Regions from separate parts of the Paenibacillus sp. J2R1T-4 genome, predicted to be linked through region 3. Evidence: riboswitches for the same ligand, from Rfam matches in the RefSeq annotation. Region 3 holds a riboswitch; each other region holds the start of a gene.
What was found. A riboswitch is a leader RNA that binds a small molecule or an ion and turns the genes downstream of it on or off. The one in region 3 is predicted to bind cobalamin.
Positions count from the first base shown of each region.

Region 1: another riboswitch for cobalamin. It lies ahead of nrdI (class Ib ribonucleoside-diphosphate reductase assembly flavoprotein NrdI); the one in region 3 lies ahead of AC58QD_RS30110 (ABC transporter substrate-binding protein).
Region 2: another riboswitch for cobalamin. It lies ahead of metE (5-methyltetrahydropteroyltriglutamate--homocysteine S-methyltransferase); the one in region 3 lies ahead of AC58QD_RS30110 (ABC transporter substrate-binding protein).

Region 1 covers NZ_JCAUBA010000007.1:180,391-183,674, reverse strand. Annotated here, with positions in the region: gene nrdE (class 1b ribonucleoside-diphosphate reductase subunit alpha) at 1-1,715, opposite strand, end outside; gene nrdI (class Ib ribonucleoside-diphosphate reductase assembly flavoprotein NrdI) at 1,702-2,067, opposite strand; cobalamin riboswitch at 2,225-2,423, opposite strand; gene AC58QD_RS14275 (extracellular solute-binding protein) at 2,549-3,284, opposite strand, start outside.
Region 2 covers NZ_JCAUBA010000002.1:451,578-454,861, reverse strand. Annotated here, with positions in the region: gene metE (5-methyltetrahydropteroyltriglutamate--homocysteine S-methyltransferase) at 1-1,703, opposite strand, end outside; cobalamin riboswitch at 1,854-2,045, opposite strand; gene AC58QD_RS05710 (hypothetical protein) at 2,119-2,964, opposite strand; gene AC58QD_RS05705 (amidohydrolase family protein) at 3,093-3,284, opposite strand, start outside.
Region 3 covers NZ_JCAUBA010000029.1:36,352-39,635, forward strand. Annotated here, with positions in the region: gene AC58QD_RS30105 (FtsX-like permease family protein) at 1-707, shown strand, start outside; cobalamin riboswitch at 1,500-1,685, shown strand; gene AC58QD_RS30110 (ABC transporter substrate-binding protein) at 1,902-2,882, shown strand; gene AC58QD_RS30115 (FecCD family ABC transporter permease) at 2,886-3,284, shown strand, end outside.

The DNA.
Region 1 (3,284 bases), on a different contig from region 3:
ATGGCCAATCGATAAGCGTGATACAGACCGTGCTGCTGCACTTGATCCCTCAGTCTCGCCCAGTCCTGGCGGTCCGGAATGGACATCCCTTCGAATAGCGCTGCCACCTTTGCAGTTCCTGGAGAATAGTCCTGGTCCAGATAGCGATCAAAATAAGTGCCTGACGCGTATTCCGAACGATCGAAATCTTGAAACGTTATTTGACGGGCCTTTGCAATCTCCATGCTTTTCTCAATAGAATAATAATTCATCATCATGAAGAATGTTCTGGCAAAATCTCTCGCTTCCGCACTCTCATAGGCAATACTATTCTTCGCAAGATACCCGTTCAGATTCATGGCGCCCAAACCTACGGAATGCAGTTCAGAATTAGCTTTACGTACTCCAGGGGCATTCTCTATTGTAGTGAAGTCGCTTACGGTCGTTAAGGCTTCCATGCCTAGCTGTACCGACTCTTTAATGGCCTTGCGATCCATGACGTTGACTATGTTAAGAGAAGCCAGATTACAGCTTATATCACGAAGGATCTCATCAGGCTTGTCATAGTCATGAATAATGGACGTTTCTTGCAATTGGAATATTTCGGTACACAGGTTGGACATCTTCACAGACCCTAGCGCTTTCAAAGCATGCACGTTGTTAGCGTTCGACTTATTCATGATATAAGGATAGCCGGATTCCAGCTGAATCGTAGCGATCTTGGTCAACATCTCCCTTGCACTCATCACAACCTTCTTCGTTACTTTCGGGTTGTCCAGCAGCTCCTCATACATCTCGTCCAGATCAAGATCATCCAAGTGCTTGCCGTAAGCTTGATAGACGGAATACGATCCGAATACGTTTAGCGGTTTGTTCTCCTCTGCCAGCTTGTATAGCTTGTTAGGCACGATCAGCCCAATGGACAATGTCTTAATTCGCGACTTCTCATCCGCATTAATTTTCTTGCAATCCAGAAACTCCAATACGTCCCAGCCAAAAATATTATAATAAGCGGCGCCGGAGCCTTTGCGTTGGCCCATCTGATCCGCATACGAGAATGCATCCTCCAACAGCTTCATGATTGGCATGATGCCCTTTGCTGCGCCTTCTACACCTTTGATCGGTTCGCCGCGTCCTCGCAGCTTGGACAGGTTGACAGCCACCCCTCCGCCGATTTTGGATAATTGCATACAAGTACCGATAACATAATTAATCGAATTGAGAGAATCATCCGCCTCGAGCAAGAAGCAGGATACCATCTCGCCTCGACGGCTCTTACCCGCATTTAAGAACGTTGGGGTAGCCGGTTGCAATCTTTGCTCCATCATGGCGCATGCAATCCGTTTGGCCAGCTCTGCATCTCCGCGTCCAAGGAACAAGGCTACAATAGCTACACGATCCTCGTAACGCTCCAGATACAGTCCCTTGTCATTCGTCTTGAGAGCATAGTCCTTATAAAACTTTGAGATCGCCATGTAGGATTGAAATTGAAACTCGCTGTCCGCCGTGAGATTGTACACTTCTTCCACTTGTTCATATGTATACTGGTCGAACATATTGGTATAGTAATTTTCCTCTATCAAATAGTTCAGTTTCTCTCTTAGAGAAGCGAAGGATACACTCTTAGCTTCCACTTCCTCCATAAAAGCGGCAACCGCTTCTTTGTCCTTGTTCAAGTCGTAGAATCCATCGATTCCTTTGTTCATCAATTGGTTGTTCAGTTCAATATGCCGCAACGCGTCTCATCCCCTCTTGAAATCGTTCTACATCGCTAGTAGTTCCTGACAGTTCAAATTTATGTACAATTGGGACCGCGAACAGCTCAGCAAGCGTATCGGCGCTCTTGGCGAAGGAAGTACCCCAGTTCCGGTTCCCGCTTGCGGAAACACCTTTCAAATAGCCGCGATTACGTCGAAGAAAAGAAATTACATTATCCGGGGCGTTGCCGAATCCGGTTGTATAAGTAACCATTACGAAGGGCTCGTTCAGGTCTTCCCGTTCACAATCCTGCAGCTTCACTGCCTTCACACCGAGCTTCCTGACGAATTTCTCAACATTCCCGGTGCGGGAGTCATATACCACTAACATGATGTTCTCATCCTCCAATATAAAAGGTGCATCTGACTCGGGTAGCGAAGTCAGACACACCTTGATCATGAATGGTCCTATACACGATTCGTCCATTGGACGAATCATGATGCATTCTTGCAAGCTTGTCCGACACTTCCCTATCTCCCGTAGGTTACACAGTGTCTATGAACGGGCAGGTCTCCTGGCTTCAGAATCATCACTCGATCCACCTTCCCGGCATAGCGGCCAGTGGCTTGTCGAATCGAGCTCTTCTGTTACAGTGGCGGGACCGCATCGGACTTTTGTCTACCGAATTTCCCTATTAAGCCTAGTAGGCAACTACCTCACAAGGCACCCATTCACATCAATATATAGTTGTCTTCTCAAAGATTATATCAATATATTGAAATTGTCAATGAATAACTAGCAGATTTGACCATGAAAAAACGACTTAGGACTATAGCCCTAAGTCGTTTGTTTTGCGTCATTTTTCTGACAATTAATTGTCAGCTTTGAAGGTAATCGTCTTACCATGCGCTTTGGCTACTTGCTCGGCATAACCTTCGAACAAGCCTTTACCGCTGTACTTGGTCATCAACTCTTGACGATATTTCGGCCAATTAGAAGCATCCTTCTCGTCAAAGATGATTTGGGTATGGAACTTGTGCATTTGAGTCCGGAATGCAGACAGATCCATTCCAGGGATCGGTGATACGTTAGTACCTAAAAGGGCATACTTAACTTGTTTTACACGCTCCAAGATTTTACGGTCACGATCGGTTTCGTTAGGATCAATCAACTCAAGCCCAAGCGCTTGTGGTCCGATGTTGATGTTGCCGGCAATTCCTGCATAAATATCCAGGAACTTTCCTTGATCGGAAATATCACGTTTGTATGCCGCAGGATCAATAGTGATTTTTTTACCTTCTTTTTTATAATGAGTGCCTTCTTGACCATAGTGTGTCAGCAGGAAGCCTTCTTCACCTACGAGCCAGTCCATAATCTCTACAGTACGTTGAATTTTGTTTGCAGGAGCTTTGGCACTGAATAGGAAAGGTGTACCTGGAAGCGCTTGATAGCTCGCTCCATTCGTATTTTCGATGTGGAACGGCTGCCAATCAACGGTTTGAACACCTGTTGTATCTTTTGTCTTTTTCTGTATGCTATTCGCTGCATTATCGAAGGCATGAGTACGGTTGCTGGAGTAGAAAATACCGATTTTGCCTTGTGCCGCT
Region 2 (3,284 bases), on a different contig from region 3:
TTCAGAATCGTAATCGGACCCGTCAGCATTCCTTTTACAGGCTTGGAAGTCAACGATTGTGCATAGACGGTTTCCTCTACGGTCATCGGTTCATCAAAATGTATATCCCCATAGATGACGGGAGGCTTCACACAGCGGGAGCCATAGGACTGTACCCAACCATTCTGGGTAAAAGCAAATCCGGGCAGCTTCTCACCGAAAAACTCAACCATATCGGTCCGTTCGAACTCGCCATGCACCAGAACATCCAACCCGATTTGCTCTTGCAGCTCAATCCAGGTCTTGATCTGCTCCCGTACAAAAGCATCATACTGCACCTTCGATGAATCTCCTTTTCGGAACTTCAGCCGTGCTTGTCTAACCTCAGCGGACTGCGGAAAGCTGCCAATCGTTGTCGTGGGCAGGAATGGAAGCTGCCACTTCTTCTCTTGGACAAGACGGCGCTCTGCAAAAACACAGTTACGGCCGGAATGCAACTCTTTCTCAGCTTGCAGCTGCTTGATTGCTTGTTGCACAGCTGCCACATTACGTGATGAAGATTGGTTAAGGTCCAGAATGGCTGTTCTATTGCGTTTCATTTGCCTTTCGATAGCTCCATAATCCTCGTTGATTGCTTGAGTCAAATCTCTCACTTCATCGAGCTTCTCATTGGCAAATGAGAGTGCTTGGCGCAATACCGGATCCAGTTTACTCTCCCCTTCCGCGCTGACAGGAGCATGCAGCAAGCTGCAGGAAGGCTGGAGCACAAGCCGCTCATGCGGAACGACTTGGCAAATCCGCTCTAGAATCGTAAGTTTGGCATCGTAATCAGAGCTCCAAATATTACGCCCATCGACCAATCCGACTGCCAACACTTTATTTGTTGGAAAGCCATAAGCCTCCAAGCTGCTAAGATTAGCTCCCTGTCCATGAACGAAATCCAGTCCGATCGCATCTACAGGAAATGCCACTAGTTGTACATAATGTTCAACAGACTCGAAATAAGTTTGAACCCATATCTTCAGCTTTGGTGCAGCTTGCTTCAATTGTTCATAGATCGAGGCAACCAGCCTCATGTCAGAATCCGAGACATCCGTCACTAAGCTCGGCTCGTCGATTTGAACCCATTGCACCCCTTCCTGCTGTAGCTCCTGTACAATCTGAATGTAAAGAGGGACGAAAGTCTCAAGTATAGAGGCGAGTTGGCTTGCAGGGTAGCCTTTGGAAAGCTTAACGAATGTGTAGGGTCCGACGAACACCGGCTTACCTTCGATATTCAGCTTCTCCTTCGCCTCGCGGTAAGCAGTCAAGGGACGATTCTCAACCAGAACAGGCACTGCATCTTGAAGCTCAGGTACGATATAGTGATAATTCGTATTGAACCATTTGGTCATTTCGCAGGCGGTTGCCTGTTGATTCCCCCTCGCCATTTCATAATAGGTGGAGACTGGAACTACTCCGCCCTCATACGAGAAGCGTTTGGGGACTAGACCGAACATAGTGGACATATCCAGCATATGATCGTACAAACTGAAATCATTCACAGGTATGATCTCGATTCCTTTGCTCACCTGTACCTGCAAATTACGAAGACGGATGGTCTCCATTTGTTGCGAGAACTCCGCCTCCGTCAGCTTCCCTTGCCAGAACAACTCAAGCGACTTCTTCCATTCCCGGTTTGCGCCGATTCTCGGGTAACCCATATTGCTGCTTTTCATGATCATTTTCCTCCCAGTTCCAATTTTCTGATAAGAAACCAACAAAAAAAGACATCTCCACCTCGTAACAAATACAAGGTAAAGACGTCCGTCATGTTTTGAGACAACTCAAATAAGCACCGGTCATCTAACACCTCCCTATCTCCCGTAGGTAAAGCAGTGTTGTTCAAATAGGCAGGTCTCCTGGCTCCAGAATCATCATCGTCAGCTTGCCTTCCCAATCGAATCGATCAGTGGCATGGTGGCTGAGACTACTCTGTTACAGTGGCGGGACCGCATCGGTATTTCACCGAACTTCCCTTTTAAGCTCTAGCCATAAGCTAGAACACCTATTTCCACAATATGAAATTATTGCATTACAACTGTATCATCATACTCTTCCAGCACAAAACCGTCAATGCAAGTTGCAAAAAGAATAAGTCTAAACGGGATCAAGTGCTCGATATTTGGCTCTTATTGCCTCACGATCAGATTCATTCAATCGGGGACAAGTGTAACAATATTGCCCTTCCCCCGTCTTATAGTATAGGCAGCAGGCATTCTTCATCTTCACTTGTTTGTCTGGGTTGCGGGAATCCTCTATGTAACGAATCTTTACATCAAGCGGGTTTTTAGTCCGGCCGAAGATCAATCCACTCAGACTGCACAAGCAGTCATAATCATCGAATAACCTATTCTTCCCGACCGAGATAGCAGCAGAGCTTTCCGGTGAACCAGCTATAGATTCCTCGATTTCTTGGTGAAATACCTCCAAGAAATAATTCATTCGGGTTGGGAATTGACCCCATAGTTGTCCTGCATCAAGCCCAGAGACCTGCGAAGCGCACTCTATGATAGGGCGAGCCGTCTTCTCATAGTAGGAAGATAGTATCCGTTCGCGCCATTCATCTCTTGCTGCACAATCCGATGGAGCAGCCTCTTCCGACCATGGGTGGATCACAAAAGCAAAGCGAGAATAGCCGGTCTTCCTGTCCGTGTACAACTGGATTGTAAGGTTAGATAACGTGACATCGAAGCTTCTGTTCCAAATCGAAACAGAATATTGCAAAGCCAGCCCTAACATACTTAAAAAACCGCAGAAATAAGCTGCCGGTGCTGTCGTTTCATCGGCCTTGATCAAAGGTTTATAAGTTTGCAGCAGCTCGAGTATGGTCTCAGAGTGTAAAAGATCTTCACCTCGAACAGAGAATACAGGCTGCTCGCGTTTCGTTAAGACCACATTGAACTTATGCTCGAGTATATGGAGATCAACACTTCCTGCATTCATGCTCGGTTCACCCTTAATATAATGTTATTCATTATCAGACCGATATTGATAATCATTTTCATTATAAGGCGAAGAAAAAGCTCTGTCTAGTGACAGAGCAATATTACATACAAAATAGACTGCAGTAATTAAGCTGAGACCTTCAATCGGAACAAATCGATCGTGTTCTGGGCTAGAATCTGATTGCGTTCAATCGGTGTCAGATTCGCTTCCAGTACTTGAGCGTAGTTGGTAATATAGGAGCAGCCCGGCATGTCTGAACCGAATAACACCCGGTGTGCACCTAGCTGTCTTACGGCATAATCGACTTCATCCCGACG
Region 3 (3,284 bases):
AGCCTTTATACACGAAATTCACATTTGCCGATTTCCAAGGGAAGAATCTGAAGCTGTCTGTACCGCAAGGGACTAGCACGATTCAATTTGTCGATCTATTGGAAGAGAGAGTACTGAATTGGAAATTCCCTGATTTCTATTTCATTATTAGTGATGCTATGTTCGCTGATCTGGCCAAACAAACCGCTCCATTGATCTACAAAGTATACAAAGTACAAGGCGAGAAAACGACTGCGGACACTTCCGCCAAACTGCTGGAGTTAAACAAGGGTACCGATCATGATCCGTTGTTCGCCTTTTATAAAGAATACAGAAAAGGGATGGAAGAATCAGGCCTGAACGTGTTTATTTTTGGATTTCTGGGACTCGTGTTGCTTGCTGCTACGGGCAGTATGATTTATTTCAAGCAATTGACAGAAGCACAAGCAGACAAAGAGAGGTATGCGATTCTGCATAAAATCGGCTTAAGCCGCAAACAAATACGCAGCTCCATTGCGAAGCAATCCCTATTCGTCTTCCTGCTTCCTCTACTCGTCGGGATGCTGCACAGTTCAATCATTATTCATGCATTCTCGTCCCTGCTTGGAAGTCTCATAGGAATTAACTTGTTCTTCCCTATTACGGTGTCGATGCTGGCTTATGCGGGCATTTACTTTATCTATTATGTGCTTACGGTTCATTCCTTCAATAAGATTGCGAATGCTTGAGGAGCTTGAAGGACGGCGGGTGAATTTAGTTGCAGAAAAGCAATTAAATCAGGGTGTCCGGGGTGTTTGGGCCTAATTAGTTGCAGGAAAGCAATTAAAAGTGGACTTGGTGGTCTAATAGTTGCTTTTTTGCAATTAAGTAAGCTGATTTTGGTTATGTATTGAAAATAATTGCTTTTTGGTTACTGCTTAGGTTTCGATTACTCGAATCCGTTGTGTGGTTCCACCTTCCGTATGCGAAAATCGCTGTTTTTTCCTGCTACATTTCTGTTTATCGTGGATAGTAGGAATTACAGTGAGGCGAAACTTACAGATAAGCCATGTTACTATTGTCTATTTGGGCCATTTCATCGCTCAGGCACGTAGCAGCCAATCTGACTATCCCTTATTTCCGCATTGTGAACTGATTCTCCTCAATCCAGGCCAAATAACCAGTAGCAAAACTTGCTATCCCGGAAAAAGCTGTCTTTTTCACCCAAATAACCTATACTAGCAGTGGCAAACTGGTCTCTACAGGACCTAAGTAGTAACAACCTTTTTGCAATTGACTCAACTGCCAAGAACTTCTGGAGCATAATGCACCAGAGGTTTTACATTTCATAGAGATATGATCGGTTAACCCTGAGGGCGGATTCTAACTACTGCGATCTGTGACGCATTGATGGCAAAGGCATTTCCTCCTTGCCCAACTCTGGCGCTGGCTGATTGCCGAGATGTAATCTGGTTTTTGCCGACCCTTGCCAGATAGATGACCATGGTCTATAATTCATACGTGATGCTTAATCAATAGAATACTTGGAACTACCTATAGGTGCCGTACATGTTCTTGGCTGTAAGCTTGAAAGATGACGGTTAAAAGGGAAGTCAGTGAAAGACTGACGCGGTCCCGCCACTGTGAAATAGGGATTTCTTCATGCAAGTTTGTGAGGGAATCGTAACCCTATAAGTCAGGAGACCTGCCTATATGGTGTACAGCTCTTGGAATCCTTCGAGGAAAAGGACCGGCTGAATCAGGAAGTGAACATACGTTTCAGCGCAAACAGCTCCGTTACGATGGTCACGACGTTTCCCTTGATTTGCTGAACCTCTATCCTGCCACGGGTAGAGGTTTTTGTTGTTTGTTGTTCCTAGCAAGTGTGTCCACGGTATTCTCTCGAGGAAGCTCAACTACATAGTAAGAGGGAGAATGTTAGCATGAAGAAGCAAATCGTATGGTTACTTGCTGCTGCGTTACTACTGACAAGTGCAGTCGGCTGTGCCAAGAAAGAAGAAAGTCCATCAGGGATCAAGGAGCCGGTTACTGCTTCCAGTCCGAGCCCGAGTGCAAGCCCGCAAGCAACAGCGAACAGCAAAAAAACCGTATATCCATTAACGGTTAAAGACGCATCGGGTAAAGAAGTAACGTTCACCAAAGCACCAGAAAGAATCGTATCGCTATCGCCGAGTGAGACAGAAGTATTGTTCGCTTTAGGACTAGGTAACAAAATATATGGCGTGTCCGATTATGATGATTATCCGGCAGAAGCGAAGACGAAGCCTAAGATGGGGAATCTGCAAGGGAATACAGAAGCGATTCTGGCCGCTAATCCGGAGATCGTATTCGCAGGGCTGTCCTTGAACAAGAAGTCGGTTGAAAAGCTGACAGAATTGAAATTGAACTTATTCTCTGTAGAACCTAAGACGGTTGACCAAGCAATGGAGCGTATTCTTCAGTATGGGAAAATTACCGATACTCAGGAGCAAGCCGAGAAGGTAGTAGCTCAGATGAAAGCAGAGAAACAAAAAGTTGTAGATGCAGTAAAAGGATTAAAGGAAGAGCAAAAGAAAAAAGTGTATATTGAGTTCTCCCCAGGCTGGACGGTAGGTAAAGGAGAGTTCATGGACGACCTTATTACACTGGCAGGCGGCGTTAACGTAGCATCTGATCTGGTTGGTTGGAAACAAATCAGCGAAGAGAAAATCATTCAATCTAATCCTGATGTGATCTTGTTCGCAAAGGGTGTACCTGATCTCGAGAAGACGATTCGCGGCCGCGGAGGCTGGGAAAAAATTACGGCTATCAAGAATAACGCAGTTAAAGGCTTGGATGATAACTTGTTGTCCCGTCCAGGTCCACGCGTGACGCAAGGTTTGATCGATATCGCCAAAGCGATTTATCCTGATCTGGTGAAATAACTCATGAAGAAGAAACTGTTGTTGTGGGGAGGAGCAGGCATGCTTCTCCTTCTTCTCTCCATAGTGATCAGCTTGTCGATGGGGTCTGCGCGCCTTCCCATTTCTCATGTGTGGCTGATCTTACTACACCATATCCCGTTCGTCGGGGACTGGGTTCAGGTGCAATGGCCGGAATCCTCGGAACAAATTATTATGAAAGTCCGATTTCCTAGAATAATGCTCGGTATTCTTGTAGGCGGCTGCTTGTCACTAGCTGGGGCAGGCTTTCAGGGCGTGCTGCGTAATCCGCTTGCGGATCCATATACATTAGGTGTGGCCTCAGGCTCCTCTGTGGGAGCGGCCTTCCTTATTTTGTTTGGTCTGCAGTTTGCCTTGTTCGGGCAGTGGACGATTCCGATTGTG